Regions from separate parts of the Pseudoalteromonas sp. SiA1 genome, predicted to be linked through region 2. Evidence: predicted binding sites of a transcription regulator. Region 2 holds the regulator's gene; each other region holds the start of a gene.
What was found. Region 2 encodes sigma-54, which starts transcription at its own class of promoters, with help from an activator protein. Its sites were predicted from a motif close to GTTGGCACGNNNNTNGNNT; they were not measured.
Positions count from the first base shown of each region.

Region 1 (7,469 bases), 820 kb from region 2:
TACCGGGTAATGTGGCAATTAGTGAAGTAATAGAGCAGCGTCTGCAACATAAACAGCCATTTTCACTAGCTTATATCGATTTAAATCATTTTAAACAATTTAACGATCTGTATGGTTATGCCAGTGGGGACAGCGTGATAAAACTTCTGGCCGATGTGACTGTAAAAGCGTGTGCGCACAGCGCTAACTTTGTCGGGCATATTGGTGGCGATGACTTTATGGTGGTGTTTGAAAAAAAAGATGCGGTGGAGGTTTGTAATACCATTATCACGCAATTTGAATTGCAGTCACGCGTATTTTTTACGCCAGAGCATATTGCTGGAAAAGGGTATTGGGCAACTAATCGAGAGGGCGAAAAGCAGTTTGTACCTTTACTTACATTATCGATAGGTTTAGTTGAGCCGGATCTGCAGCAGTGTAAAAATAGCCATCAAGTAGCGGCATTAGCCACAGATGCTAAAAAAGAAGCAAAACGTTATCGTCACAGCTACTTATTTATTTGTAATCGAAGAAGGCCTGCACCCGCTGTTGTGCGTTTATCCAATAGTAAAAAAAGTGGCTAACAAAAAGCAAAAAAGGAGCCTCGGCTCCTTTTTTTAGTGCGGTATTACGATTAACGTAATAACGACTCAGATAATACTGGGCGCATTTCACGAACAATCGCTTGTGTTAGCTTAGGTGCACCACAAATAACGTTACCGCTCACGTTGTAGTTATTACCGCCAGCAAAATCAACAACCATGCCGCCAGCTTCTTTAACTAATAGCTCGCCTGCTGCTGTATCCCACGGTTTTAAACCAATTTCAAAGAAACCATCAACACGACCCGCTGCAACATACGCCATATCAAGTGCTGCAGAACCTGCACGACGAATATCAGCGGTATGTACGAATAATGCTTTAAACGCTTCAGAATAGGCATCTAAGTGGTGTTTTTGTTTGAAAGGGAAACCTGTTGCAAGAACAGAACCGGCAAGTTCAACCGTTTTAGATACACGTAAACGTTTGCTGTTTAACTGTGCGCCTTGACCACGAGAAGCGGTAAAAAGTTCGCCACGAATTGGATCGTAAATTACGGCTTGGTCTAAACGACCTTTAACTTTAAGTGCAATAGATACTGCGAAATGAGGGATACCCTTGATGAAGTTAGTTGTGCCATCAAGTGGGTCAACAATCCATTGGTAATCAGCATCCTTACCTTTGTGTTCGCCTAACTCTTCACCAACGATGCAGTGATCAGGGTAAGAACGTAAAATAGTGTCACGAATTACGGCTTCGGCTTCTTTATCAATGTTCGTAACTAAATCATTAGTGCCTTTTTGTTGCACTTCAACTTTTGATAAGTCTTCACTTGCACGAAGAATAAGCTTGCCTGCGTTACGCGCAGCGCGAACCGCAATGTTTAACATTGGATGCATGGTATTACCTTTGGGTTGTAAAAGAACGTTTATATATTTAAGCCGGCGTATTTTAGCGGTTTTTGCCATAAAGTAAACCATAAAGCCTAAATACTTGTGAGTGTTTTTTGTACAGCCATGATCTTTCAATATATTTATCGGAATAAAAACAGACAATAAATTTGTAAATTAGCGCTTTACCTAAAGTTAGCTTGAGGTTTTATGATGTTCTATATTCAATTAATAGGAAGAAAGTTATGAAATTAGAACACGTAAATTTAGTTGTTAGTGACATAAACGCCATGCTTAAGTTTTACCAAGCAGCGTTTCCCTATTGGTCAATTAGAAGTGAGGGGGAAGGAACTTGGTATGGTAAAGCAAGGCGCTGGGTACATTTTGGTGATAACGATCAATATATTGCTATAAGCGATCACGGTGAAGGGAAAAACCGCAACCTATCAGGACATCAAATTGGTTTGGCACACTTTGCCTATGTAACCAATAACTTAAATGCAGTAATAGCGCGCCTAAAACATGCGGGCTTTGCAATAAGTAAAGAAGGTGCTGTAAATCCATTTAGAAAAAACATTTATTATATTGACCCTGCAGGGTTTGAAGTTGAGTTTGTAGAGTACATGAGTGATGTACCTAGTGAGCGAAATAACGACTTATAATATGAATGAAGCCAACGATTATGGCTTCATTCAATGTTTAGCATATTTAATAATGTTTACCATTTATGCCAAGTTGAGTTTTTAGATCATTTGCAAAGCTAATAAATTTTTCTTTAATAGTGCGCTTAACTTTAATTTCCACAGAGCCCAAAACAGTTTTTCCTTCAATGTGAATCGTTGGCCCTTGGCGCTTATTAAGTGACACTGTTTTATTTTCAAAACTGCCTAAAATACAAAACATTTTAGAAACTACATTAACGTGCTCTGGTACATATATTTCTTCGCTGCCAAAGTAACAATTAACGTGAATAGTGACATGTTGATGGGTAAAAATAGCATCCGTAAAATCAAGATTGATTGACCCCATGTAGTTTTCTATATAAATGTTTTGAGGAACTACCCATTGGCCGCTTCGTTCACTCGAACCAAGAATGCTTCTTAATGTAAGTGGCTCTTCATCAGTCTCATGCTGCGCGCTATAATTAGGTGCAAACTGAGAGTGCTTTTGCGCCTTATATTGTTGGTCAGTATTTAAGGTTAAATCTTCAACGAGATCCATAAGTGCTTTATTGTCACTCGCTGCCATGGCGTCGTCTAAGCGCCTTTCAAATGCTTCTACAGAAATAACACCATGGCTGTAGTTATAAATGAGCTGATCAATCACTTGCTCACGAACTTGCTCAATAGGGCGGTCTTCAATTTTAACAGACATTTAAATTATCCTTTTATGATTGCTGGTTATTTCAAAGCAAGCCTTATACCAAATATTAAATTGTTTAAATTCAGTGGTTTATGATTTTGGGTTTTTGATTCTTTATTATATTAACGAAAGATTAACCAAATATACAATTATTTAGTAAGTTTCGCTATTCGAGAAACTTTTACGCAATAGTCTGTAAATGTTTACTTAGTAGGTTTAAGCCAATATCTACTATTTTAAATTAACCTATTGAAATTAAAGGTTAAAAAATGTTGGCCCGATGCTCGCATTAGCTTAAGTGTCTTTAATCAAAAGGAGAACGATTATGAAAACATTTAATAAGTCTATGATTGCAGCCCTAGTATTAGGAACAACCGCAATGGGCGCTCAGGCAAGCAGTTGGGAAAACGAAAGCAAAGATGCTTGGATTGATGGGAAAGCAGAAACAGTATTGCTTATGAACACCAATCTAAATAACTTTGATATCAACACGGACGTAAAAAACGGCAAGGTAATGCTAACAGGTAAAGTAAACAGCGAAGTAGATAAAGAGCTTGCTGAAGAACTCGTACTAAGCCTAGATGGTGTAACTGACGTTGAAAACAGTCTAACTGTGGTAAAAAACACCGACATGAAGAAGCATGATTCTAAAATGATGGGTAACGACACTGAAAGTGATTTAACAGATGCTAAAATCACTACAGTGATCACAACACGTTACTTATTTGATTCTGAAGTAGGTGGTACAGACATTGATGTTGATACCGATAATGGTGTGGTAACTCTTAAAGGTACAGTTGAGTCTGATGCTGAAAAGCAATTAGCGATGGAAATTGCTAAAAACGCTGAAGATGTTCGCAAGGTAGTTGATGAATTAACTGTTATTGCAGAATAATACACTATACTAAAGCCCAGCCCTGCTGGGCTTTTTGCTTTGCTAACATTATAAGGATTAAATTATGGATATCATTAGAATTATTTTTTCTATTTTATTACCACCACTGGGTGTGTTTTTACAGGTAGGACTAGGGATGCATTTTTGGTTAAATATTTTGCTAACTTTGCTCGGCTATTTCCCTGGATTAATTCATGCGATTTACATTATTGCCAAAAAATAATGTAGCAGCATAGCAGGACATTTAATACTGAGTTGCTAAGTGCTCCCAAAGGTATGTGTATTAGTTACTCAGGCTGCTATTAATAAATGGATTTGTTTTACAAAACTCATCACTAACAAAACCTCAAAGCTTACTATTTGAGCAGTTAGCCCCTTGATTGTTAAAATAAAGCTTTTTGCTAGTGACAAGCCCCTAAAAACTTTTTATACTGCAACCCGCTTTAGTCGCTCTGTGGCTAAACGCTTCAAAAATTAACTGCTTACAGTTATACAAAGATGGCCCCTTAGCTCAGTTGGTTAGAGCACACGACTCATAATCGTTAGGTCCCCAGTTCGAGTCTGGGAGGGGCCACCACTTTTCAAAGCTTTCCAAGTAAATAGAAACTCACCTTCCTAGTTTATAAAACTTCATTTCTATTACTTCTATTGTATTTTTATCAGCGCACTGATTTTTTTATTAATTTTATTGAATACATTGCAATAAACACAGTTGAATCTACTATTAAAGTGTTATGGGATTTTATTATAAAAATCTTTATTTTGTGACCTTTAATGTCGCTACTATTAATTGTGTGCAGTATATAAAATACCGCTTTGTTACCCCTTAGGTGCTCTATGTTATTAAAACGAAAAGTATACCTCAGCCTTATTTTGGCTGTTGTTGCTCCTTTAGCAATATCTACTCTAATATTTTCAAATAGTATTCGCTCAAATACAGAAGACAAACTAGCCAAAGTAGATTTACCAACAGCGCTCAGTGAAGTGAAAAGCCAAATCGAATTAGAGTTATCGACTCCTATTATTGTTGGCAAAGAAATAGCGCAAAACTTATTTGTGCAACAATGGATGAATAATAATGAAGATGCGCAAAGCCGAGGTAAATTCATTGATTACCTCAAACATATAAAAAATAAAAACCAAGCCAGTAACGCATACATTATTTCTAAAAACTCCCGCAATTATTACACCGATGAAGGTATTTCTAGGCAAATAGACAGTAGTGATACTTGGTTTGATGCTTTTTTAGCATCGGATAGACCATTTGAAGTAGCACTCGACATAGATAAAGGTAGCTCTGAGGTGATGGTATTTATTAATTATGCCATTGAGCTTGATGGGCAACGACAAGGAATTGCCGGAATAGGCCGTTCGCTCGATTCTATGGTGGATCTCATAAGTGAATATAGAATAGGAGAGGGCGGCATTGTTTATTTGGTCTCTGGTAGTGGCGAGATTATGCTGCATGGTAATAAAACTAAAATTGGGCAATCTGTTGACTTGGCGCCGATTAAAAATGGGGCAATTCAAAGTAAAGTAATTGATGGTGATGACTATGTTGTCTCAAGTACGCCAGTAAATTCATTAGGTTGGCATCTAGTCGCTGAAATTCCCCAAGAGCAATTATATGGCGCAATTAATACTGCTATTAATACTAATATCATTTTTGGTGTAATTATTGCGCTTGTAGGTTTAGCGTTAGCACGCGTGTTAGTAGGGCAAATATTTAGGCCAATCGAAAACATTACTGCAGCGGTGAATGCATTAACGGAAAAAGATGGTGATTTAACGGCACGACTCCCTACTGATGATAATAATGAAATTTCAGACTTAGCGGTTAAGTTTAATCTGTTTTTAGAGCAGTTACATTATATGTTCAAACAGGTTTCTGAGTCGGCAATTCATGTTAAAGGTATTTCCCAAGATGTGCTTGAGCAAGTGCAAGGTGCGGCAAATTTAGCTGAAGTGCAATCATCGAGTACGCAAACGGTGGCGGCAGCCGTTAATGAGATGGAGGTTACGGTTCAGGATATTTCTGGTAGTGCCAGTAATGCGGCAGATATTGCTACTAAAACCGAAGAAACGACGCACAAAGGGGTTGAGTTTGTGCAAAGCACGATTAAACAAATGGAACGACTGGAAGCGTCAATGGCCAATTCTGTGGCCTCGGTGTTAGAGCTTTCGACAGAGATTAAATCAATTTCTCATGTATTGGATGTAATTAAAGGGATTTCCGAGCAAACTAACTTATTGGCGTTAAATGCGGCTATTGAGGCTGCTAGAGCGGGTGAGCAGGGCCGTGGCTTTGCGGTAGTTGCTGACGAAGTAAGAACGCTTGCGCAACGTACCGCGGAGTCTACGGAGCAAATTAATGAGATGATTGATTCGTTAAATGCTAAAGCGTCAAGCACGGTAACAGCGATTGAATTGGGCAGCAAAAACACGCTAGAAAATGCCGAGCGCTTAAAAGAAACCGGCCATACATTAAATGGTATTTCACAGGAAATTGTACTACTAAGCGAGTTAAACAACTCAGTGGCTACTGCAACGCGAGAGCAAACATTAGCAACCTCAGAAATTAGCCAAAATATTGTGATGATTTCCGATTCGGCAGAGCAAACCAAAGAAAATATGAAAAAGTCAGAGCAGCTTTGTAACGGTTTAAATAAAGAATCGAATATTTTAAGGGATTTACTGGGTAAGTTTACGCTTTAAACACGATTTAATTAAAAAATCAGTTGAGCGAGGAAACCATCATAGTTATAGAGCTCTCGCCTATAACTATGATGTTTTAATGGCGGTTAGTTTTTACGGTAAATCTCGTGATCCATTTCGTAAATATTTACGCTTAAACTGTCAGAGGCTCTGCAATACGTTTGCAAGCAGGTTAGTAATTGCTCACTTAGTAGTTGCTTTTGCTCAATGGAACGCCCAGCCATAATATGCACCGCAATATGAATAAACCCTTCTTTACCCACACCTAACTGATAATGCTGATAAGCAATAGCGCGAGTCTTTATTGTTTCTAAATCAAATAAGCCACTTTCAAACGTTGTTGTATGGATTTTTTCCACAAGAACTTGAGGTAGTAAAGGCAGATCTTCTGAGTGTTCAATAATAATGTGTGGCATTTAACGTATCCTCTTTAGATTGGTTTATTTAATTATACCAAACGGGTTTGTACACGCTAACCCCATAACGCTTAATTTTTAAAAATGTGGCTTGAACATATTTTTAGCAATAAACTCATTTAAGCAATTACAAGACCTGTAGCGTGTTTAATTTTAGATTTATTATGGCAAATATTTTTGGTTGATACGTTTTATGTCAATTTGTGGTGACTTATACGAAGAGTACACAAGCCAGTTGGTATTTGTAATATAGGTTAAGCCAGAGGTGCGACTAAATGCGCGTTCGGGAAGGCGTATTACGTCATGATGGCTGTTGGTTGAGAAGTCGTAATAACTCAAACGGTAATCACCTTGTTTTACATTAAAATAGTAAATACGCGATTGCGCTAAGGTGTCGCCTTCAAAAAAATACCACGAATTATGATTTGATAAATTAATTTCGCTAACAAGTGGTTGCTCAGTTTGGCTATCTGGGTCTTTTATCCATAACTGATTGGTTGCTTGGTTTGCAAAAATTAAAGCGCCTTGCTTGTTTTCATAAGCGTATAGTGTTGGTGAATCTATGGCCTGTGCGAGTTTATTGCCCTTTAAGTCGAAGCGATAAACGTGTTTATCATTCGCTACCAATAGGCTTTTACTATCTGCAGCCCAACTCGGTTTTCCATGGTAACTA
Region 1 covers NZ_CP076084.1:2,962,808-2,970,276, reverse strand. Annotated here, with positions in the region: gene KK487_RS13760 (GGDEF domain-containing protein) at 1-563, shown strand, start outside; gene suhB (inositol-1-monophosphatase) at 614-1,417, opposite strand; gene KK487_RS13750 (VOC family protein) at 1,654-2,070, shown strand; gene KK487_RS13745 (LiaF domain-containing protein) at 2,117-2,782, opposite strand; gene KK487_RS13740 (BON domain-containing protein) at 3,096-3,665, shown strand; gene KK487_RS13735 (YqaE/Pmp3 family membrane protein) at 3,730-3,888, shown strand; tRNA gene KK487_RS13730 (tRNA-Ile) at 4,166-4,242, shown strand; gene KK487_RS13725 (methyl-accepting chemotaxis protein) at 4,503-6,380, shown strand; gene KK487_RS13720 (5-carboxymethyl-2-hydroxymuconate Delta-isomerase) at 6,467-6,796, opposite strand; gene KK487_RS13715 (winged helix-turn-helix domain-containing protein) at 6,959-7,469, opposite strand, start outside.
Region 1: KK487_RS13745 (LiaF domain-containing protein) is a predicted target of sigma-54. The motif match lies at 2,817-2,835, and genes of this name have one in related genera.

Region 2 (7,469 bases):
ATCGTTGGTCGATGAGCTCACCTATTGCGCTAAGTGCAGGCTCAGCGTCGGGGCCTTCGCATACCACCTTAACTTCTTTGCCTTGGCTGCTTTCGAGTAACATAAGTGCCAGTACGCTATCGCCAGCGGCTTGTTTGTCATCTTGAAATAAAGTGATTGTGGCATCAAATTGCACAGAAAGCTGAGCTAATACTGTCGCCGCTCTAGCGTGTAATCCTAATTTGTTTTTTATTAAAAATGTATTTTCTAAGCGCATTGCATGTTCTCACTCGGTATTATTCTTGTTCTCGGTGGCGAATTTTTACATTAGGATGGCTCATTGCAAAGCTTTCGCCAATGGTTTGCGCTAAATAAACAGAGCGGTGTTGCCCACCGGTACAGCCAATTGCAATGGTTAAGTAGCTGCGGTTATTTCGTTCTAAATGCGGCAGCCATGTTTGCACAAATGTTTGAATTTGCCATGTAAATTTTTGCACTATACTGTGACTTGCTAGGTAGTCTTTTACTGGTTGGTCCAGCCCTGTAAGTGGCTTAAGTTCAGGCTCCCAATGCGGGTTTGGTAAAAATCGGGCATCGAATACGTAATCTGCTTCTTTAGGGATGCCGTGTTTAAAACCAAATGACTCAAAGGTAATGATCAGTTGTTTATCTTTTTTTCCGAGTATTTTTTCACGAATAGACTCAGCAAGCTGATGCACACTTAAATCCGTGGTATCAATCATATAATCAGCACGGTTAATCAATACATCAAGTAGTTGTTTTTCTTTTTTTATGGCTAAATCAAGCGGCAAAGAATCAATAGATAAAGGGTGGAGACGTCGCGTTTCTGAAAAACGTTTTATTAATGTTTGATCGTCACTGTCTAAATAAAATACCGTTGGTTTAGTAAAACCAGGTAAATATTCAATGATTTCATTAAACTGCTGTTGCTCTTTAGGTAGGTTACGTACATCAACACTCACGGCAATTTTATTATAACTGTCGGAAACACTGCGCACTAATGATGGTAATAAATTAAGAGGAATATTGTCTACACAATAATAACCTAAGTCTTCCACAACGCGTAACGCCACAGATTTACCTGAGCCTGAACGACCGCTTATAATTATTAATTCCATTTATCACCTTTCTTTGTTACTACGATTGACTGACGATAACCTGATATAGTTCGCTATCCGATTTGGCGGCGCGTAACTGTTTACAAAATTCTTTATCATTGAGCTTATCAGCAATCGTGGCTAGCGTCTTCAAATGCTGCTGATTATCGCCATCGGGAACAATTAACGCGACAAAAATGTCAACCGGCCGGTTATCAATCGCATCAAAATTAATAGCTGTTTCGCTCACTAAAATCAAAGCAAGGGGCTCTTGAGCTCCACTCATGCGACCATGTGGAATAGCAATGCCTCGGCCAATGCCTGTACTTCCAAGCTTTTCTCTTGCAGTTAATGCATTAAGAATATCTTGTTGTGTTAAATAGGGCAGCTTATTGTGAGCCAATTCACTGATAAATTCTAAAATTCTTTTTTTACTATTAAAAAGGACCGCAGCTTTACTGCAGTCCTGACAGATAAGTGAGCTTAGTTTCATAGTGTTAGTGTCGAGCAAGTTTCTCTTTGTGTTTAATTACTTGACGATCTAGCTTGTCAATGAGCGAGTCTATAGCGGCATACATATCTTGATGCTCAGTAGAGGCAAAAATCTCAGCGCCACTAACATGAACGGTTGCTTCAGCTTTTTGGTTTAGTTTTTCTACATCGAGAATAACGTGCACATTCGTTATGTGATCAGTGTGCCTCTGTAACTTCGAAAATTTACTATTTACGTAGTCTCTAAGCGAGTCGGTAATATCTACATGGCGACCAGTTAAATTCAGTTGCATAAACATTTTCCTCTTTGTTGTACGCCTTAAATCAAACTTTTACGTTGATTAGACGGGGGAATAGCTAGAGATTCGCGATATTTTGCAATGGTTCTCCTCGCTACTTTAATTCCTTGCTCTGCCAATATATCTGCAATTTTACTATCACTCAATGGTTTAGCTGAGTTTTCTGCAGCGATTAATTTTTTAATTAATGCACGTATTGCTGTTGATGAACATTCGCCACCATTTTCAGTACTTACATGGCTTGAAAAGAAATATTTAAGCTCAAAAATGCCACGTGGTGTATGCATGTATTTTTGCGTAGTAACACGCGATATAGTCGACTCATGCATTTCCACCATTTCAGCCACATCGTTAAGCACCATAGGCTTCATAGCCTCAGGACCGTGTTCAAAAAAGGCCTGTTGCTGCTGCACAATACAGTTGGTTACTTTAAGTAGCGTGTCATTCCTACTTTCTAAGCTTTTTATAAACCATTTAGCCTCTTGTAAGTGCGAGCGAATAAACTGGCTATCACCACTTGATTTAACCGTACGCGACATAGCTGCATATTGGCTATTTACTCTGATCTTAGGCATGCTATCTGGGTTTAATTCAACTACCCAACGACCTTTAACTTTCTTAACCGACACATCAGGAATAACGTATTCAGACTCTTCTCTAACAATAGTGTCTGCCGGTTTTGGGCTGAGCGTATGAATCAACGTCATGATTTCTTTAAGCTCATCTTCTTTAAGCTTTGTTTTTTTCATTAACGTGCGATAGTCACGTGCAGCAAGTAAATCAATATGATCGGTTAAGATCATTTTTGTTTCGTTTAAAAAAGGTGTGTCTTTATCAAATTGATTTAGCTGAATACACAAGCACTCTTGTAAACTACGCGCGGCTATTCCCACTGGATCAAATAGTTGAATACGCTTTAGTACCGCTTCTATTTCGTCAAGTTCAACTTCATCTTCGCCGTCGTTTTCTTGGTTAAAGCTTTCTAATATTTCTTCACAGCTAAGGGTTAGAATCCCTGAATCGTCCACAGCTTCTACAATTGCAATAGCTATCGCTTCATCGGTAGGACTAAACGGCGTCAGTTGAAGTTGCCACATTAAATACTCATGCAGCGTTTCAGTCGAAGAGCCTTGATAAATAGATTCATCTTCTGGCATTGGGCCCGATGAAGAGGCAGGCGCAGCGCTCATATATTCATCCCAAGTAACATCCATAGCCATATCATCGCTAATGGTGTCTTTGGTCATTGCTTCGCCGCTATCTTGCTCATACTCGCTAGGTTTATCGTCAGCTGAGGCACTTAGCGTTAAGTCATCGTTATCGGCTTTTTGTTCGTTTTTACCTGCAGTGTCTTCGCTGTAATCGTGTTCTTCAACTTCAAGCAAGGGGTTGCTATCGAGCGCTTCTTGAATTTCTTGCTGGAGATCCAATGTACTGAGTTGCAATAAGCGAATTGCTTGTTGCAACTGTGGAGTCATTGTAAGTTGCTGGCCCATGCGCAGCTGTAATGATTGCCTCATGTATCTCTAACAATCCTTTTAAATTACGGTCTGTTGACCTTTACGGATTAAAATTTGTTCAAACTAGGGGCGGTTTAATTGCGGCGCGAGGTTTGTAACCTAGTGGGCTAAGTCAAAACCGAGCAACAAAGAGTAAATCGTCCCTAGGCAGAACCCGAAGGGCAGCGCCTGTTTGGCATTGATGCTGCGTTATCGCCTATTTATGGGGAATACCACACCACATAGGCTCTGCCTTGCCTAAATACCAAACAGACTGCTGCAAATTCAACCTTGAAAGGTCAACAGACCTAAGTATAATTAATCTTAGCAGATGCTTAGTGGAATAACACACATATTAGAGCTTGAACTGCTCGCCCAAATAAACATCGCGTACTGTTTTATCGTTTAATACGTATTCAGGAGTGCCTGATGCAATTAACTCCCCATGAGAAACTATGTAGGCTTTTTCACAAACATCAAGTGTTTCGCGCACGTTATGGTCTGTAATAAGTACGCCAATGCCACGGTTTTTAAGATGCTCTATGATCTTTTTAATATCTAATACTGAGATAGGATCAACCCCCGCAAAGGGTTCGTCTAAAAGGATAAATTTAGGGTTTGCTGCTAACGCGCGAGCAATTTCAACGCGGCGACGTTCACCACCTGATAAAGCCATACCTTGACTATCGCGGATATGCTGAATGCTAAATTCATCAAGTAAATTATTTAAGGTATCTTCGCGTTGTTGTTTATTTAATTCTTTACGTGTTTCTAAGATAGCCATTAAGTTTTGATAAACAGTCAGCTTTCTAAAAATAGACGACTCTTGCGGTAAATAACCAATCCCTAAACGCGCTCGGCTGTGCATCGGTAATAAAGTAATATCTTTATCATCAATTGATATTTTGCCTTTATCGCTAGGGACAAGGCCTACAATCATATAAAAAGTGGTGGTTTTACCTGCACCATTAGGGCCAAGTAACCCCACAATACTGCCAGCTTCAACCTCTAGGCCAACGTTTTTTACAACTTCACGACCTTTGTAGCTTTTAGCTAATAGCTCTGCTTTTAATGTGCTCATGGTTGGCCTTTATCATCTTCTTTTTTATTTTCAACAGGGACTAAAATAGTGTGTACACGGTCTGTTGAGTTTTCGTCTTTTTCTGCGCTAATTAACTGCTGCTCGATATCGTAAGTGATACTTTTAGCTGTTATTTTTTGACCTGCTTGAGCAATGCTTGCATCGCCGATTAAGGTTAAAAAACGCAGCGACACATCGTAACGCACTTCATTAGCACTGGCGCTCATTATGGTGCCATCAGCTTGTGTTTCTTCAAAATATGCAGGGCTGCCTGTGGCAATTAATAACTGTTTGTTATCGCCTAGGTCATCGCGTTTATGCACTTCTAAACGGTCAGCTGTGATACGGCGATTACCATGAATAATTTCAACATTTTTCTCAAAAATGCCTACGTTTTCTTTTAATTGACCTTCTTGCTTATCTGCACTAATTGAAATTTGATTTGCAGCGGGGGCTTCAGCAGGTTCAGCGCCATTACTGTTAAAAGCAATTAATAGTGAGGGAACAATTAAAATTTTAAATAGGTTATTGGTCATAATATAGGGTTCGCGTATGGTTAATAAGTTTAATCACCTCGGTTTTTAAATCGGCCTCAAGGCCTTTACCTGTGATTTTTAAATTAGGTCCTGTAATAACGACAGGCTGCTGTGATTGCATGGTTAATAGTTTTATATCAACATTGATGGTCTGGGCGGTGATCGTATCGATCATGGCGTTATCTACTAAATTTTGAGCGGTTACATTACCCTCTAACACCAGTTGACGGTCGTCGTAGAGTGTGGCTTCATCGGCGTTAATACGCCATGTTTGCTGCTCGTTGTATAAAGTGAATATAGGCTTTTCAAAAAAGGTAAAACCGAGTTGTTGATACAACTCCATTTTTACCGCAGTTACCTTATGGCTCACTTTACCTTGTTCATTATAAGCCGTTTGTTTTAGCTCAATAGCGGTATAATCAGGCTTAGCAATAACTTGTGTTTCTTCGCTTGCAGTTATATCAACCTTAGTAAAATAAGGATACCAGAGCCAAACCATACAGCTTATGAATAAAACGCTCAGTATAATGCGCGCTACATTCATGAACTCGTTCCTTGGCTAGTTAGTGGCTTGTTATTTTCGAGCATAAGTAAGTCTGTCAGCTCTCTTACCGCACCAAAACCGCCGGGCAGTTGGGTTACATAATGTGATAAACGTTTAATAAGTGGATGAGCATCGTTTACGGCTACCGCAAAACCGACTTGCTCCATTACTGGCATGTCTGGGCCATCATCACCTATATAAGCAATTTGCTCATCGCTAAGCGCTAATTTTTGTTTTAATTCTTGATAGGCTATGAGTTTGTCTTCTTGGCCTTGATATATATGTTGTACGGTTAAACTGCTCATACGTTGCTGCACTATATGAGAATGGCGCCCGGTGATCACGGCGACTTCAAAACCGCTGTTAATCAGGGCTTTGATACCAAATCCGTCTTTGGTGTTAAATGCTTTGAGTTCTTCACCTTGGTTTCCAAGGTAAATACGGCCATCAGAAAATACACCATCAATATCACAAATTAATAGCTTTACTTTTTTTGCGCGCGCCTTTGCATCATCACTTAGCGGTTGATAGAGATCTTCAAATTGCATTTATAGCACTCCCGCTTTAAGTAAGTCTTGCATATTTAGTGCGCCAATCGGTTGATTATGCTCATTAATTACAATTAAGCCATTAATACGTTTTTGTTCCATAATATTTAACGCTTCAGCCGCGAGCATCTCTTGGGTGGCTGTAGTACACGACTTGGTCATCACAACATTAATTTCAGTGCTATGAATGTCAATACGTTGCTCTAAAATACGGCGTAAATCGCCATCGGTAAACAGGCCTGATAATTGCTGGTCACTATCAACAATAGCGGTCATGCCGAGTCCTTTGGCCGACATTTCAATCAAGGCATCTTTAATCGTTTGCGTCTCGTTTATGATAGGCGTATCAGCACCACTGTGCATAACATCTTTAAGAGTTAAGAGTAATCGCTTGCCTAAGCTACCACCAGGGTGCGATAGTGCAAAATCATCAGCAGTAAAGCCGCGAGCTTCTAATAATGCCACCGCCATGGCATCACCCATAGCGAGTGTGGCAGTGGTACTTGCAGTAGGTGCTAAGCCCAATGAGCAGGCTTCTTGTTCAACTTTAATACACACATGCACATTTGCCAATGTTGCCATGGTTGAGCCTTGGTTGCCTGTCATGGCAATCATTTTGGCACCAATGCGCTTTAATACTGGAATAATATTAAGTACTTCGCTGGTTTCACCAGAGTTTGAAATGAGGATAACCACGTCATTTGCTGTGATCATTCCTAAATCACCATGGCTTGCTTCACCCGGGTGAACAAAAAATGCGGGGCTGCCGGTACTGGCAAGAGTGGCGGCTATTTTGTTACCAATATGGCCTGATTTACCCATGCCAATAACAATAATACGACCTGAGCAGTCATACATTAATTGACAGGCTTGGTTAAAGCTTTCATTAACGTATTGTGTAATATCGCTGAGTGCTTGGCGTTCAATCTCTAGAACACGTAACCCTTGTTGAATAAAGTTTAGCGTTGCCATGGGCTATCCTACTTGACTAAAAATATAACCTTGGTAAATCATAAATGCGACGATGAGCAAGCCACCTTCTATTCTATTGATACGTCTTTGACCTCTAAAGTTCAATGACATAGCAATTAGCGCCAAGGTTGCGCCAATCATAATAATAACATCACGGTTAGCAACCGAAGTATCGATAACCGATGGATTAATTAATCCTGCCAGCGGTAATACCGCTAAAATATTAAAAATATTCGAACCAACTATGTTACCCAGCGCTAAGTCATCTTCATTTTTAAGTACACCTGCAATTGAAGCTGCAAGTTCAGGTAAGCTGGTGCCTATAGCAATAATGGTCAAACCAATCACTAAGTCACTTAAGCCAAAATATTTTGCGATATCAACGGCTGAGCCAACTAAAA
Region 2 covers NZ_CP076084.1:426,451-433,919, forward strand. Annotated here, with positions in the region: gene KK487_RS01970 (HPr family phosphocarrier protein) at 1-256, opposite strand, end outside; gene rapZ (RNase adapter RapZ) at 276-1,118, opposite strand; gene ptsN (PTS IIA-like nitrogen regulatory protein PtsN) at 1,138-1,590, opposite strand; gene hpf (ribosome hibernation promoting factor) at 1,595-1,882, opposite strand; gene KK487_RS01990 (RNA polymerase factor sigma-54) at 1,909-3,408, opposite strand; gene lptB (LPS export ABC transporter ATP-binding protein) at 3,743-4,468, opposite strand; gene lptA (lipopolysaccharide transport periplasmic protein LptA) at 4,465-5,004, opposite strand; gene lptC (LPS export ABC transporter periplasmic protein LptC) at 4,994-5,548, opposite strand; gene kdsC (3-deoxy-manno-octulosonate-8-phosphatase KdsC) at 5,545-6,096, opposite strand; gene KK487_RS02015 (KpsF/GutQ family sugar-phosphate isomerase) at 6,097-7,068, opposite strand; gene KK487_RS02020 (calcium/sodium antiporter) at 7,072-7,469, opposite strand, start outside.

Region 3 (7,469 bases), 670 kb from region 2:
ACCGAGTAATGAAAGCCAAGGAATATGAATGGCAAGTTGCTGCATACTTGCCATATCAGCGCGAGAGCCGCTAGGCATATTGGCAAAATGCACATCATTAAGCTCTAATTTTAATGCAGGGAATACACTGAGGGTTTTATCGCCCTTTATGGTTAATGTGCGCCCGGTTGTTTTTTCAACCTGCTCAGACACTTTATTAAAAATGGTATCAGTAGGAATTAAAAAAGGTGCAGCAACAATTAACGCTATGCATAGCAATAATATGACACCAATAACTTTAAATAAGGTCTTCATGATCATCCTTTCAAACGTGCAAATAATGTTCTTATCATAGCGGGAGTTAACACTAAAAGCATTGTTAAATAAATAAAAAACATATCAATTAGGGCATCCCTTTTTAAAATCAGGTTTTCAAAACTCATTTTAATAAATTTAAAGATTCATGCCCCTGATTACATTGCTGCAATTGTTCGGTATGATGCGCGCCCCTGTTGTATTTAGCCTAAATAAGCTAAAATGTAGCGACTAAAAAATATATCTAACCGGAGAGTCTACAAGGCATGAAGAAACTGCTAATTTCACCGTCAAAAATGGCATTAGGCGAACAAGAAAGTCAAATTTATCAAAACATTCTGAAGCAATCTTCAGAGCTAAGCCTAAACCTGATGGCCGTGAAAGTGGAAAACCATCCAGAAGATTTTTTAGGTTGGTGTTACGAGCTATTAAGTGCAAGCCGCGACCGCATTAATTACGACTTACTCGAAACCTCACAATTACCATTATTAAAAAAACTGCACGACCAACTTATTTCAGCGATTAGCTTTTTACAGTTAAAAACATTACGGGTAGCACCTTGGCCGGTAGTGAGTATGTTTGTAGAACAACATAAAGAACTGGTGGCACTTGATGAGCAATTACGTTTAACTGCTTATATCTCAGGCCTGCGTGAAAAGCCGTTAAAAGATATGATCCCTGAAGACTTACTCGCTTTTAGCGGTAAGCATATGGCATCACTCGATCCGAGTACTTATAACTTTGATGTAGAATGGTTTGCCTCTACCAAAAGCGCCAAAGGTTTTCACCTGATGCTGGCTGATTTGCCAGGTGCATTCGACGATGCACTCAGCAACATTCCACTTGAGGGTGATGTAGCGCTAGGTAATTACCAACAATTTGTAATTGCTTATTTGAGTGCATTTAATGGTAGTGATGAAAAACCAACTCTGGCGCCTGCCACCCGTTTATTAGCAATGCGCCGCCCTGATGTATTTACACCGATTAGTAACAGTCGCTTAGATGCACTTTGCTCCGCACTTGGTATCACCAAATTAAATAACCGTGACTTTGAGCGTTACTGGCAAGATGTAGTACAAAGCATTCACGCTATGTCATGGTTTAAAATGGCCAATGCAGGTAATGAACTAGAAACTCAGTTAGTGGATATAAAAGCGCTAATACCTTGCTTTTTTTATTATGCAGATACGAATACTGCAGATAACTCTAACTACATTAAGCTACTAAATAAACCTACACGTAGCACTTCGAGCAGCAGTAAAGCGCCACGCCGAGGTAAAGAATCTGCTGAGATTTTAGTGGATCGCGCTCTTGCTGCTGATGATATCCCAGAACATATTCGTGCTAAACGTGACTCTATTATTAGCGAAGTACAAAAAGGCCGTAGTGTAAACGAAACAATTACACTTATGCGTACCATTTTTGGTTAAAACGTATATCAAACGCAATTAGCTTTAATAAACTAGCTTAACGTTAGGGTCTGTAGACCTTTCAAGGTTAAATTTTCAAAGGTCAATAGATCCTAATATAGATAGCCTGGTAGCGCTCTAATGGTGCAGCCAGGCTTTTTTTTGCACCAGCAGTGTGTTCTTTCCTTACATACTTTTCACTAAGCGTCTTTGCGCATAACTTCAACACCTTGTTTTATAATATAAAATTTATTTTTTATTAAATAAATGGAAGCTGGCACATACAGTGCAATTCCCCCTGCAGTAACGTAATAATACGCCGCCGTTCAAAAGGTTGTAGTCGTTTATAATAAAAAACCTTGGCGTGCAAAATCATACAATGGGAAATGAAACATGCTAAAACTACAAAAAACAATACTCATCGGTGCATTGGCATTAACAGGAATGACATCAACTACTGCATTTGCCGAAGTAACAGCCAATGCAGCCGCTACTTCTAACTACTTATGGCGCGGACAAGAGCAAACTGGGGGCGATGCAGCTGTATCTGGCGGTATTGATTACGCTAATGAATCTGGATTTTATGCAGGTACGTGGGCGTCAAATGCGTCTTGGGCCGATGAAATGACCTACGAACTAGACTTATACGCCGGTTTTGGCGGCGCTATTAATGAAAACGTAAGTTATGACGTAGGTTATATTTATTACGCTTACCCAGATGCGGCATCAGGTGCCGATGCAGATTTTTCAGAAGTTTACGGTAGCATTAGTGTGCAAGGTTTTACATTTGGTGCAGCCGTACTTGCAACATCTGCTGCCAGTGGTGATGGTACTGATTTTGGTGATTCACTGTATTTAAACGCCGATTACAGCTTCGCTGTTGGTAGCAATGGCACTGAAATGGCGCTACACATAGGGCATTACTCAGGCGATTTCATCGGTGATGACAATATTATTGATTATGGTGTATCAGTGTCTAAAGATGGTTTTACCTTTGGCCTATCTGATAACGACATGGACGGCTCAGATGTTAAAGCTTATGTAGCCTACGCTGTCGACTTTAGCCTATAAAAAGAATGTGTTACTTGCTGCAACACTAAGGGCCGAAAGGCCCTTTCTCGTTTTAAATAACTTAACTAGATCTAATCACGCCACACCTTGTTAACAAACCGTTACAATTAATAAATCAACTTACCTCGCTTTTACCTTAGTATATGACTGATAACTATATAGTTCACTATTGAGAAAATCATAAAGGAATAATCATGAAGTCATCTAACGCGCTATCTGCTTGTATCGACATTTTTATCAGCCCAAGCAAGGCTTTTAATGGGCTAAAAGAAGCTAAAGGCTGGTCTTGGCTTGCTTTTGCACTTCTCGCTCTAACCCTTGCAGCCTCTGCTTATACATTTTATACCACTGCAGACTCACAATTTATTTTAGACCAGCAGGTTGCTGCAGCGAGTGTGGATGCCACAATCGGCGAGAAAAAAATGATCCGTCAAAGTATGGAGCAAAGCCTCGATAACCAAGTGTGGTTTGCAATTGGCGGGGGTATTTTCGGCCTTCTTTTTATAAATGCACTCCTATCTGGGTATTACATGTTGATATCTAAGCAAGACCCTGATGCTAATTATAGCTATGGTGCGTGGTATGGTTTTGGTGTTTGGAGCATGATGCCCATGGTTATTTCAAGTTTAGGTGTTGTTGCGCTAGTTCTTACAGCCAGTAACAATGAATTACCTATTAGTTTATTCAATTACGCGTCTATAAATCAGTTATTTCTGGGATTAGAGCTTGGAGATAGCTTCTATAATATGATGGAGAGTTTAAGTATTTTTAGTCTTTGGAGCATAGCTTTGGTTGCTATTGGGTTAAAGTGTTGGACTAATTTCAGCTTTAATAAAGCACTTCTTTTTGCTGCGCTACCGACCATTATCATTTACAGCATCTGGACAATTATTATTGTTGCTTAAAGGAATGTAGGCAAACTTTTCTGCCTACTCATAAATACGGAAATAAAAATGAAAAAAGCGATTATCATTACCCTTGCAATTGCAGCTTTTATTGCTCTTATCGTATCAAAGCAAATTACTGGCGATGAAAAAGCACCAGAGGTAAATGTTGCACAGGTTGAGCAAGGTAGTATTGCAGACTCCATTATGGCCTCTGGCAATTTAGTCTTTAATACTCAAGTGCAGTTACGTTCAGAGGTAACCGGACGAGTCGACAAGGTGTTTGTTGAAGAAGGGCAAAGTGTAAAACAAGGCGACATTTTAATGCGCTTAGATACCACTGCTTTTGAGTCAGAAGTAACACGTAATAAAGCGGTATTGCGAGCTAGCGAAATAGAAATTAAACACAGTAAAACACGCCTTTTGAACTTTGAACGTCAGCTTAAACGTCAAAAAGAGCTTTATGACGTAGGCCTAGCAGGGCAAGAAGTATACGAGAACTTACAAAATGCACGCGACCTTGCCAAAATAGATATTGAAGCCAGAGTAGAGTCTTATAATCAAGCCAAAGCCTCTCTTTCAATCGCTGAAGATAGACTTAGCAAAAGTGTATTTCGTGCTCCAATGAGTGGTTTGCTCGCCTCAGTAAATATTAAAGAAGGCGAAACCGTTATTGCCGGCACCACTAATATTATTGGCTCAGATTTAATGCTGGTTGCCGACCCAAGCGCTATTTTAGCTGAGCTCAGAGTTGATGAAACTGATATTGCTGGCATTAAATTGGACCAGCATGCAGATATTTATGCTGCTGCGTACCCCAATCAACCCTTCACTGGCAAGGTCATTAACATTGGAACCTCAGCAAAAAACCAAGCAGGTTCACAAGGTTTATCATTTCGAGTGAAAGTGTTACTTGATAATACCGATAGGCAACTATATGCAGGTATGAGCTGCCGTGCAGAAATCGCAACAAGCCTTGCTGTGAATGGCTTAAAGCTCCCTATCGAAGCCGTACAAAAAGAAGATGACAAAACGTTTGTATGGCGTTTAAACGACGATAACACTGTAAGCAAAGCCTATGTAGAAGTGGGTATTTCTTCAGATATAGAGCAAGCAATTACCCAAGGTTTAAATAAAGGGGAGCGAATTGTTATTGGCCCTGCACGTCCTATCAGTAAACTAAAAGAAAATGATACGGTAAAAGTTAAGCAAACAACTGCCAAGGATGCGCAATAATGTCGGCGGTAATCAAGCTTGAGCATATTAACAAGCAATACAAAATGGGTGAGCAAATATTTAAGGCCCTAGATGATGTAAACGTGGTCATTAATGAAAACGAGTATGTCGCTATAATCGGTCCTTCAGGTTCAGGTAAGTCAACTTTAATGAACTTATTGGGTTGCTTAGATACTCCAACTACTGGGGATTACTTTTTAAAAGATAAACTTGTAAAAAGTATGACAGAAACCGAGCTCGCTCATCAGCGTAACGAAAGTGTTGGCTTTATTTTTCAGAGCTTTAACTTACTTCCGCGTGCGTCGGCACTTGAAAATGTGATGCAGCCTTTGGTTTATAGGTTTATACCCGCAAAACAACGTAAACAAAAAGCCCTCGATGCACTCAAACGTGTAGGACTCGGTGATAAAGTGGATCATCTATCAAGCCAGTTGTCTGGTGGGCAACGCCAGCGTGTTGCCATTGCACGAGCGCTAGTGACTAAACCGCATATTTTACTCGGTGACGAACCAACCGGGAATCTAGACAGCAAAACTACCACTGAAATTATGGCGCTATTTGATGAGCTACATAATGAAGGCCACACCATTATTTTGGTAACTCACGAACAAGATATTGCAGATCATTGCCAGCGAGTTATTCGCTTAGTTGATGGCAAGGTAGTGAGCGATGTGCGTAAAGGTGAAGGAGACAAACAGCATGTTTAAATCTGCTATTGCAATTATGGAAGGAACAAAAGCAGCACTAATGGCCATTAAAGCCAATGCCATGCGAAGCGCACTCACTTGTTTAGGGATTATAATTGGGGTTGCCGCGGTTATTACAGTGGTAGCCGTTATGCAAGGCTTTACTAAGCAAATTAACGATCAACTCGCAGATATGGCACCTGATGTAACCACAATTAAACCCTTTACCAGCATTGAACAAGAAATGGTGGGCAAAAATGCTAAACTCACTTACAACGATTTTTTAGTCTTAAAAGCCCGAGTAAAAGAGGCTGAAACACTCACTGCACTGATGTTTACTTGGCGTTTTTCTGGTGGCGCTGAATATGGAAATAAAAGCCACTCATCACGAGTAATGGGTACAGAGCAAGATTACCAAAAAGCGTATAGAACCTTTCCAGAACTTGGGCGCTTTATTCGCGCAGAGGATGATGAAAAGCGCCGTCGAGTCGCTTTTATTGGTCCATCCATTATTGAAAAGCTAAACCTGCCAAAAAACCCTGTAGGCGAATATATTAAACTTGGCGGCGAGTGGTTTAGAATTATTGGCGTGGCTGAAAAACAAGGTAGTTTATTGGGGTTCGATCAAGACGATTATATTAATATTCCCATCAGTACCATGAGCGCATTAGAGGGTCCAAGTAGCAGCAGCAATGTACAAATTATGTTTAGACTCAAAGAAGACAGTGATGAAGAATTGGTACTTGCTAAAATCACTCGCATTTTACGCCAATTACATAAACTAAAAGACAATCAAGAAAACGACTTTGAATTTGAAACAGCTGAAAAAGCACGCGCTAACGTTGATAAATTTACAGGTAGCGCTACAGCAATTACCGCAGGGATTGTAGGTATCAGTCTTGTTGTTGGCGGTATTGGTGTAATGAACATTATGCTTGTATCTGTCACCGAACGCACCCGTGTGATAGGCACATTAAAAGCACTGGGGGCGACTCCTGGTTTTATCATGCTGCAATTTTTAGTTGAAGCCGTGGTGCTGTCATTATTTGGAGGCTTAATTGGCTTAGTCATTGGCTATGGTGCTGCCGAGCTCATTTCGCTCTCTGTACCAAGCATGCCCGACGCTTATATACCAGGCTGGGCTATTATGCTGTCGTTTGGTTTTACCTCTTTAATCGGTATTGTATTTGGTTTAGCTCCCGCAATAAAAGCAGCTAGGCTTAATCCCATTGATGCCTTACGTTATGAATAAACACTCAAAATAGCGACCTGTTTGCTTAAAATAGTATCCTAAAATAGCTGACTTTTACTGTTTTAGGATACCTAATAGGCTCTTATCTATTGGCTAAGCCTTGTAATATGATATAAATATTTTATGCGTAGCGCGGGTTTTATAAACCTTAGCAGATAAAGCCTTTGCTGCTATTTTAAACCACACACTCTAAAAATAAGAAGCGAACAGCCATGCAAAATCATAAAAGCCAACCATTAGCCGATTTTATAGAATACCCTCAAGAGGAAATGCTGACGCGTGCGAATGAGTTTTTACAAACGAGTCAACGCCGTCATAGTATTCGCAGCTTTAGTAACCGCCCAGTGCCAAAAGAAATCATCGAAACCTGTATAAAAGCGGCAGGTACAGCACCTAGTGGCGCAAACCACCAGCCATGGCATTTTGTGGCCATTAATAGTGCAGATGTTAAAAAACAAATACGAGAGGCCGCTGAAAAGCTAGAGCGCTCATTTTATGAAGGTCGCGCAGGCGAAGAATGGCTTGATGCATTAAAACCCTTAGGCACCGATGCTAACAAACCCTATTTAGAGCACGCGCCATGGTTAATCGCGGTGTTTAGTCAAAAAAAGGGGGGTGTAAATACGGACGATAAAAA
Region 3 covers NZ_CP076084.1:3,109,628-3,117,096, forward strand. Annotated here, with positions in the region: gene KK487_RS14430 (AsmA family protein) at 1-294, opposite strand, end outside; gene KK487_RS14435 (hypothetical protein) at 561-1,724, shown strand; gene KK487_RS14440 (TorF family putative porin) at 2,097-2,774, shown strand; gene KK487_RS14445 (YIP1 family protein) at 2,969-3,679, shown strand; gene KK487_RS14450 (efflux RND transporter periplasmic adaptor subunit) at 3,728-4,894, shown strand; gene KK487_RS14455 (ABC transporter ATP-binding protein) at 4,894-5,601, shown strand; gene KK487_RS14460 (ABC transporter permease) at 5,594-6,832, shown strand; gene KK487_RS14465 (nitroreductase family protein) at 7,045-7,469, shown strand, end outside.
Region 3: KK487_RS14440 (TorF family putative porin) is a predicted target of sigma-54. The motif match lies at 1,977-1,995, and genes of this name have one in related genera.

Region 4 (7,469 bases), 1.4 Mb from region 2:
GCACAATACAATCAGAGATTGCGTTGCCTTTTTTTTCTAACTCTTTACGTTCAATAAATCCTTTTGCAGCAGAGAGCTTGCCAACAATATTCACAAACACGAGTTTAACTTGGTCGTAAGGCGTCATTTCTTTAACACTGCTAACTGTTATTTGACGGTATTTATTGATTGATGCATGAGCCATAGGTAATTCCTCAAATTTTAATAACATGTTCAGAACTCTAAGCAAGTTTAGTTCCAACATAAGTTTGACTATTACTTTATCGGCAAAAACAGTCACACCTTTAAGTAATAATAGCAGTTTTTATGTGTTTCTTCTGTGTGGAATCGTATCATTGAAAATCGCATTATATGTCGTTTAATTCATCCTAAGTATGTATATCACTAAAACTACCCAGGTAATTAATAGTTATAAAGTATTGACTTTGTGCGGCCAGTGTCTGTTTTTTGGCGTTAATGTCAAAAAATCGCCGCTATTGCTTGCATCCAAACCCAACTGGCTTACAATTTGATTAATAAAACAAATTAGTGAAATAAATGGCTCGCTAAAGATGATCTTAATTTTAGATAATAATAACAATCGCTCTATTGGATTATACGCATCGCTTACTTTTATTGGTGAGGCTGTACAGTTGCAAACAGAAGCTGACTTTGAACAGGCATGCAGCCACTATCAAAACAAAGAATGTATTGTGGTGTTAGGTGCTTTGCAGTCTTTAGATCACGAAAGTTTAATTAAACGATACCCAACATTTCCTTTTTTACTCATTGGTGAAACGCTTAAACCTTTGTTGAGTTTGGCTAATGTTGTGGGGTTGATATGTGAGCCATTTACTCATGAAATAACCACACAGCTGTTACACGACTGTCAGCAATATCAGCGCATGTTGCCGCATGAACATAAAAATAATAAAGAGAAAAGCACCTTTGATGGTCTTGTTGGTGAAACCAAAGCGGTAAAAGATTTACGCTTTTTAATTACGCAGGTTGCTAAAACCGATGCTAACGTACTTATTTTAGGTGAATCGGGCACAGGTAAAGAAGTAGTTGCCCGTAACGTACATTTGCTTTCTAAGCGTAACAAAGGCCCATTTGTACCAGTAAACTGTGGGGCAATTCCTGCAGAGCTACTAGAAAGTGAACTATTTGGTCATGAAAAAGGCGCGTTTACTGGGGCTATTTCAGCACGAAAAGGCCGTTTTGAGTTAGCGCAAGGTGGCACGCTATTTTTAGATGAAATAGGGGATATGCCACTGCAAATGCAGGTTAAGTTACTGCGAGTACTACAAGAGCGTAGCTATGAGCGCGTTGGTGGTACCAAAGCGATCCAAGCTGATGTGCGTGTGATTGCTGCAACCCACCGTGACCTTGAAAACATGATAGAAAAAGGCTCATTTAGAGAAGATTTATACTATCGCTTAAATGTTTTTCCTATTGAGAGCCCATCTCTTGCTCAACGCGCAGAAGACATACCATTACTACTTAAAGAGCTTATGCGCCGTGTAAATGAACAAAGCGGTACTACGGCTAAGTTTACAGAGCGTGCTATTGATAGTTTAAAAGAACATTCTTGGCCGGGTAATATTCGTGAGCTCGCTAACTTAGTTGAGCGTATGGTTATTATGTTCCCAGACAAGGTGGTGGATGTTCCTGACTTACCTAATAAATACCGCTACATTGAAGTTGAAGCCTATGAGCCACAGTACCCAGAAGAACTGATGGAGCGTGATGCATTTAATGATATTTTTAGCGGCGGATTTAGTGAAGATGAAATAGATCTAGAAGATGACTTTGCTCAGGCCGCACCTGGTTTATTGCCCGATGAAGGTATTGAGCTTAAAGAGTACTTAGCTGAGCTTGAAATTAACTTAATCACACAGGCATTAGAGCGCTTTGATTACGTTGTCGCCCGTGCTGCCGAGGTGCTTGGCGTAAGGCGAACCACTCTGGTCGAAAAAATGAAAAAATATAACCTATCGAGAGATTGAGAGCTAAGGGCAGGTTTCAGGTATTAGGTTAGAAAAACTAAACACCGCGTTTAATGCAAACTCGGCGCTATACTTGTCAGCGGGTTAACCCCGCGTCTCGTAACCCGTAACCCCACCTAGCCTAGCTTTTTAACTTCTTCTTTTCTAAAGCAATTATTACTATGATCGTTAACCATTCCACACGCCTGCATGTAGGCATACACTGTGGTTGGGCCTAAAAACTTAAAACCGCGCTTTTTTAAATCTTTTGCAAATAACGTTGATGCTTCAGTAACTGCAGGGTAATCCGCAAGCGTCTCTAAATCGTTTACCTGAGGTTTATTGCCAACAAACCGCCACTGGTAATCACTAAAGCTGCCAAACTCTTTTTGAATAGCAATGAAGCACTTTGCATTATTAATTGTTGCGGCTATTTTTAAGCGGTTGCGAACAATTCCCTCATTTTGCATTAATGTTTCTAGGTCCTGCTCAGTAAAGGCCGCTACTTTATTTACATCAAAGTTTGCAAAGGCGTTTTTATAATTAGCGCGCTTTTTTAATATGGTGTACCAACTTAACCCTGCTTGTGCCGATTCTAACGTTAAAAACTCAAAAAGTAGGTGATCGTCATACACAGGTACGGCCCATTCATGGTCATGGTAATCCACGTAGTCGGGTTTTGAAGTATCTAACCATGGACAGCGACACTGAGCTTCTTCTTTCATGCTTATTCCTTAGCGCGTCATTTTTACGGCACGTATTTTAACTATTTAAATTGTTGATATTATTATGAAATAATTTTGGTACATATTGTGCATTAGCTACAGTATCTACATTATTTTAGAGAGTTGATTATGGCCCTTGCAAGTGTGCTAAAACCCCAGTTTATTTCTGCTAATCAGTATAACCCATGTTTACTGCAAGAGGAGTATGTTGGTGAGTTGAGTGATTTGCGTCAACAAGCAAGTTGGCTCTCTCATCTGGTTGATACCATGCCTGCGGGCGTTATTGTACTTGATGGTAAAGGAATGATCGCTAAGGCAAACCAAATAGCTATCGATATGCTCGGCGAGCCATTAGAAGGAGAGAAGTGGTTTAGCGTTATTCAGCGCTCATTTCGTCCTCATCAAGATGATGGTCATGAAGTGTCGTTAAAAGATGGACGCTTAATAAAGCTCGATATTACTGCACTCGCGCCTGAGCCTGGGCAACTTATACTAATGACCGATTTAACCGAAACCCGACGCTTACAAAAGCGAGTCGCGCATATGCAGCGTTTAAGTGCCTTAGGTAAAATGGTTGCGTCTTTAGCTCATCAAGTACGCACACCGTTATCAGCGGCTATGTTGTATGCCGCAAATTTAGGCTCAAAACGCTTACCCGAAGCGTCTCGCGGCAGTTTTCATACTAAATTAATGTCACGTTTAAAAGATTTAGAAACCCAAGTAAACGACATGCTGTTATTTGCTAAAAGTGGTGATCAGCAAGTTGTTGAGCAAGTGTCGATGCAACAGCTACTAAGTGAAGTTAAAGCCGGTGCCGATGCTATGGTAGCGCTCAATGATAGCGAATTAAATGTGAGCTTACCTGAACCCGATATTGAAATTATGGGTAACAAAACAGCATTGGCAAGCGCAATTCAAAACCTAATTCATAATAGTATTCAAGTCATTGGCAGTGGTGCACAAGTACATCTTAGTGCTTTGCGTGATATACAAGACTCTGATTATGTTCGCATTAGTGTTAGTGATAATGGCCCTGGGCTTGATTTAGCACAAACTGAAAAAATATTTGAACCCTTTTATACCACTAAAAGCCAAGGTACTGGTTTAGGACTTGCCGTTGTAAGTTCAGTGGCCAGTGCACATCAGGGACGTGTTGAAGCAAACAACAACCCACAAGGGGGAGCAATTTTTAGTATGTTGCTACCTATTAGTGTCACATCTAAATTAGGGGAGTCACAATGAGTAACACTATTTTAGTTGTAGAAGATGACGCCGGACTTCGTGAAGCATTAATTGATACGCTTGAAATGTCAGGTATAGCCTGTATGGCCGCCAATAGTGCCGAGCAAGCCATGGTGCTACTAAAAAAAGAAGCATTTTCATTGGTGGTCAGTGATGTACAAATGGGCGCAATGAGCGGCTTGGATTTATTACGTAGTATTAAATTAAATTACCCTGATTTACCCGTACTAATGATGACGGCCTACGCCACTATTGATGATGCTGTAGAGGCTATGCGTTTAGGCGCGATTGATTATATGGCCAAGCCATTTGCACCAGAAGTGCTATTGAATATGGTGAGTCGTTACTTACCAGAAAAAGAAAAAGAAACAGACGGGCCCATTGTCGCCGACCCTAGTAGTATTCAATTACTCGAACTTGCTAATAAAGTTGCTCGATCAGATGCCAGTGTGATGGTGCTTGGGCCAAGTGGCTCTGGTAAAGAAGTACTGGCGCGTTATATTCATGACAAATCAAAACGCTGTAATGAACCGTTTGTTGCGATTAACTGTGCTGCTATTCCTGAAAATATGCTCGAAGCCACTTTATTTGGTTATGAGAAAGGCGCGTTTACTGGCGCGATTCAGGCCTGCCCGGGTAAGTTTGAACAAGCACAGGGCGGTACTATTTTACTTGATGAAATCACCGAAATGGATTTAGGCCTGCAAGCCAAGCTGTTACGTGTACTACAAGAGCGTGAAGTTGAGCGTTTAGGTGGTCGTAAAACCATTGCACTGGATGTACGTGTGCTTGCCACAAGTAACCGAGAGTTAAAAGAAGCGGTTGCTGAAAACCAGTTCCGCGAAGATTTATACTATCGACTCAATGTTTTCCCACTGCTATGGCGACCACTGTGTGAGCGCCCAGGGGACATTATTGTGTTGGCTAAGCATTTGATTGAACGTCATTTAAGTAAAAGCAAAGAGCCAATGGCGTATTTAGATAGCAGTGCAGAGCAAAAACTGCTTAGCCATAGCTGGCCCGGTAACGTACGCGAACTAGATAACGTTATCCAGCGAGCATTAATTTTACGCAGTGGAAATAGTATTGATGAGCATGCTATTTTTATCGAAAATCTAGCCCCAACGCATTTTGTGGCAGAAACTAAAGCTGACATTGAGCCTGTAAAAAGTAGTCTCAGTAACGCTTATTATGATGAAAAAGCAGCGCCTGCAGATGAGCAAAAAAATGATTTGTTAGCCGTCGATACTGGTAGTTACAAAGATGAGCTTAAAGATAAAGAACATCGTATTATTTTAGAAACCTTGGCACGCTGCCAAGGAAAACGCAAAGAGGTCGCCGAAACCTTAGGTATTAGCCCGCGTACTTTACGCTACAAATTAGCACAAATGCGTGATTTAGGTATTTCCCTCCCAGCATAACCCCCATAAGCCCTAAGTTCAATCACTTGAATTTAGGGCTGTCAAAACTCTGACTGCTTAATTATTTTACTTAAAGCGTTGTTTTAATTGGTTTTAATTTTTGGCATGTTTTGTGCTTTATTCTCTTTAAGAGTTTACTGCATTATCAGAGACAATTATGAAAATTCAAAACAGTGCTTTATTTCAAGAAATGCAATCAATGGCTGCAGAGGCCACACGTAGTAATCAAGTTAATAACTTGCCAACGCAAGTGCAATCAACCTCTACAGCACAGTTTGGTGACATGTTGAGTAATGCCCTTAATACAGTGCATGAACTTCAGCAAGACACAGGACAAAAAGTAAAAGCGGTAGAGAATGGCGACAGAAGCGTATCACTTGCTGAGGCTATGATTGCTTCGCAAAAGTCTTCTGTGGCATTTGAAGCTACGGTACAGGTTCGTAATAAGCTTGTTGAGTCTTATAAAGAAATTATGAACATGCCTGTTTAACTAGGTAGTGGAGAATTATTGTGGCGCAATCTAATCAATCTACAGATCTGGCACTTGCTGATGGCATGATGGAGCAAAGTGAAAACGAAGATCAACAAGAGCAAAAATCAGGCTATTTCAGTTCCCTTGGCGGTGTTGATGTTTTACGTCAAATTACCCTGATTGTTGCATTAGCTATTTGTTTAGCCATTGCTATTTTCGTTATTATTTGGGCTCGTCAGCCAGATATGCGCCCTTTAGGTAAAATGCAAACTGAAGAGTTAATAGAAACACTCGACTTTTTAGATGCACAAAAAATTGACTACCAACTTGATGGCAATGTGGTCTCGGTGGATGAAACTGAATATCAAAATATCAAGTTATTGATGACCCGTGAAGGTTTAGATCAAGGGCCTACATCAGGTAGCGACATTATTATGCAAGACATGGGGTTTGGGGTAAGCCAACGTTTAGAACGTGAGCGCCTTAAACATGGCCGTGAGCAACAACTTGCCCGTACTATAGAAGAGCTAAATAATGTTACTCGCGCCAAAGTATTGTTAGCTATTCCCAAAGAAAATGTATTTGCCCGTAGAGAGAAAAAACCCTCTGCGACTGTTGTACTTACTCTTAAACGCGGTCGCTCTCTAGATGGCGAAGAAGTTGACTCGGTTGTTGATATGATAGCTTCAGCGGTACAAGGGCTTGAGCCTTCGCGCGTTACTGTGACCGATCAAAATGGTCGTTTATTAAATTCAGGCTCGCAAACCTCTTTAGCTGCACGCTCGCGTAAAGAATACGATATAGAACGTAAACGTGAGCAAGAATACCTAGAAAAAATCGACAGTATTTTGATCCCCGTGGTTGGATTAGGTAATTACACCGCACAAGTAGATTTAAGTATGGACTTTAGTGCGGTAGAAGAAACACAAAAACGTTACAACCCAGATTTACCTGCGGTAAGAAGTGAAACGACCTTTGAAGAAAATAATATTGGTGGCCTAGCGGTTGGTATTCCAGGCGCGCTTACTAATCAGCCACCAGTTAACTCAACTATTCCTGAAGATGCGATGGCGGGCGGTGCAGGCACTGCAACCTCACCGAGTAGAACTCACAAAGAAGCCACTCGTAACTATGAACTCGATACCACTATTTCACATAAGCGTCAGCAAACTGGAGTGATCCGCAGAATAAGCGTCTCTGTTGCGGTTGATTACCTGCCTACGGTGGGTGAAAATGGTGAAACAACTATGACGCCACGCTCGGTTGAAGCCCTGTCAAATATTCGTCGCTTGTTACAAGGTGGCGTAGGCTTTGATATGCAACGTGGCGATGCACTTGAAGTAGTGACCGTACCATTTGTTCGTGAAGACTCAGCGCTTGATTTTGAGTTGCCTTTATGGGAACAAGATTGGTTTATGAAAATGATGCGCTTAGTATTAGGTGCACTGGTTATTATTGTACTGATTTTAGCTGTCGTTAAACCTATGCTTAAACGCTTAATCTACCCAGATAATACACTTGAAGAATACGATGAAGATTCTCTTAGTTCAGGTGTTGATCTTGGTGACAGCACATTAGATATGCTAAATAATGACTTTGATTCTGCTTCTGTTGGCTTCTCAAGCGATGGTACACTACGCTT
Region 4 covers NZ_CP076084.1:2,424,252-2,431,720, reverse strand. Annotated here, with positions in the region: gene fliS (flagellar export chaperone FliS) at 1-184, opposite strand, end outside; gene KK487_RS11275 (sigma-54 dependent transcriptional regulator) at 552-1,988, shown strand; gene KK487_RS11270 (DNA-3-methyladenine glycosylase I) at 2,105-2,692, opposite strand; gene KK487_RS11265 (sensor histidine kinase) at 2,822-3,934, shown strand; gene KK487_RS11260 (sigma-54-dependent transcriptional regulator) at 3,931-5,355, shown strand; gene fliE (flagellar hook-basal body complex protein FliE) at 5,513-5,845, shown strand; gene fliF (flagellar basal-body MS-ring/collar protein FliF) at 5,866-7,469, shown strand, end outside.
Region 4: fliE (flagellar hook-basal body complex protein FliE) is a predicted target of sigma-54. The motif match lies at 5,455-5,473, and genes of this name have one in related genera.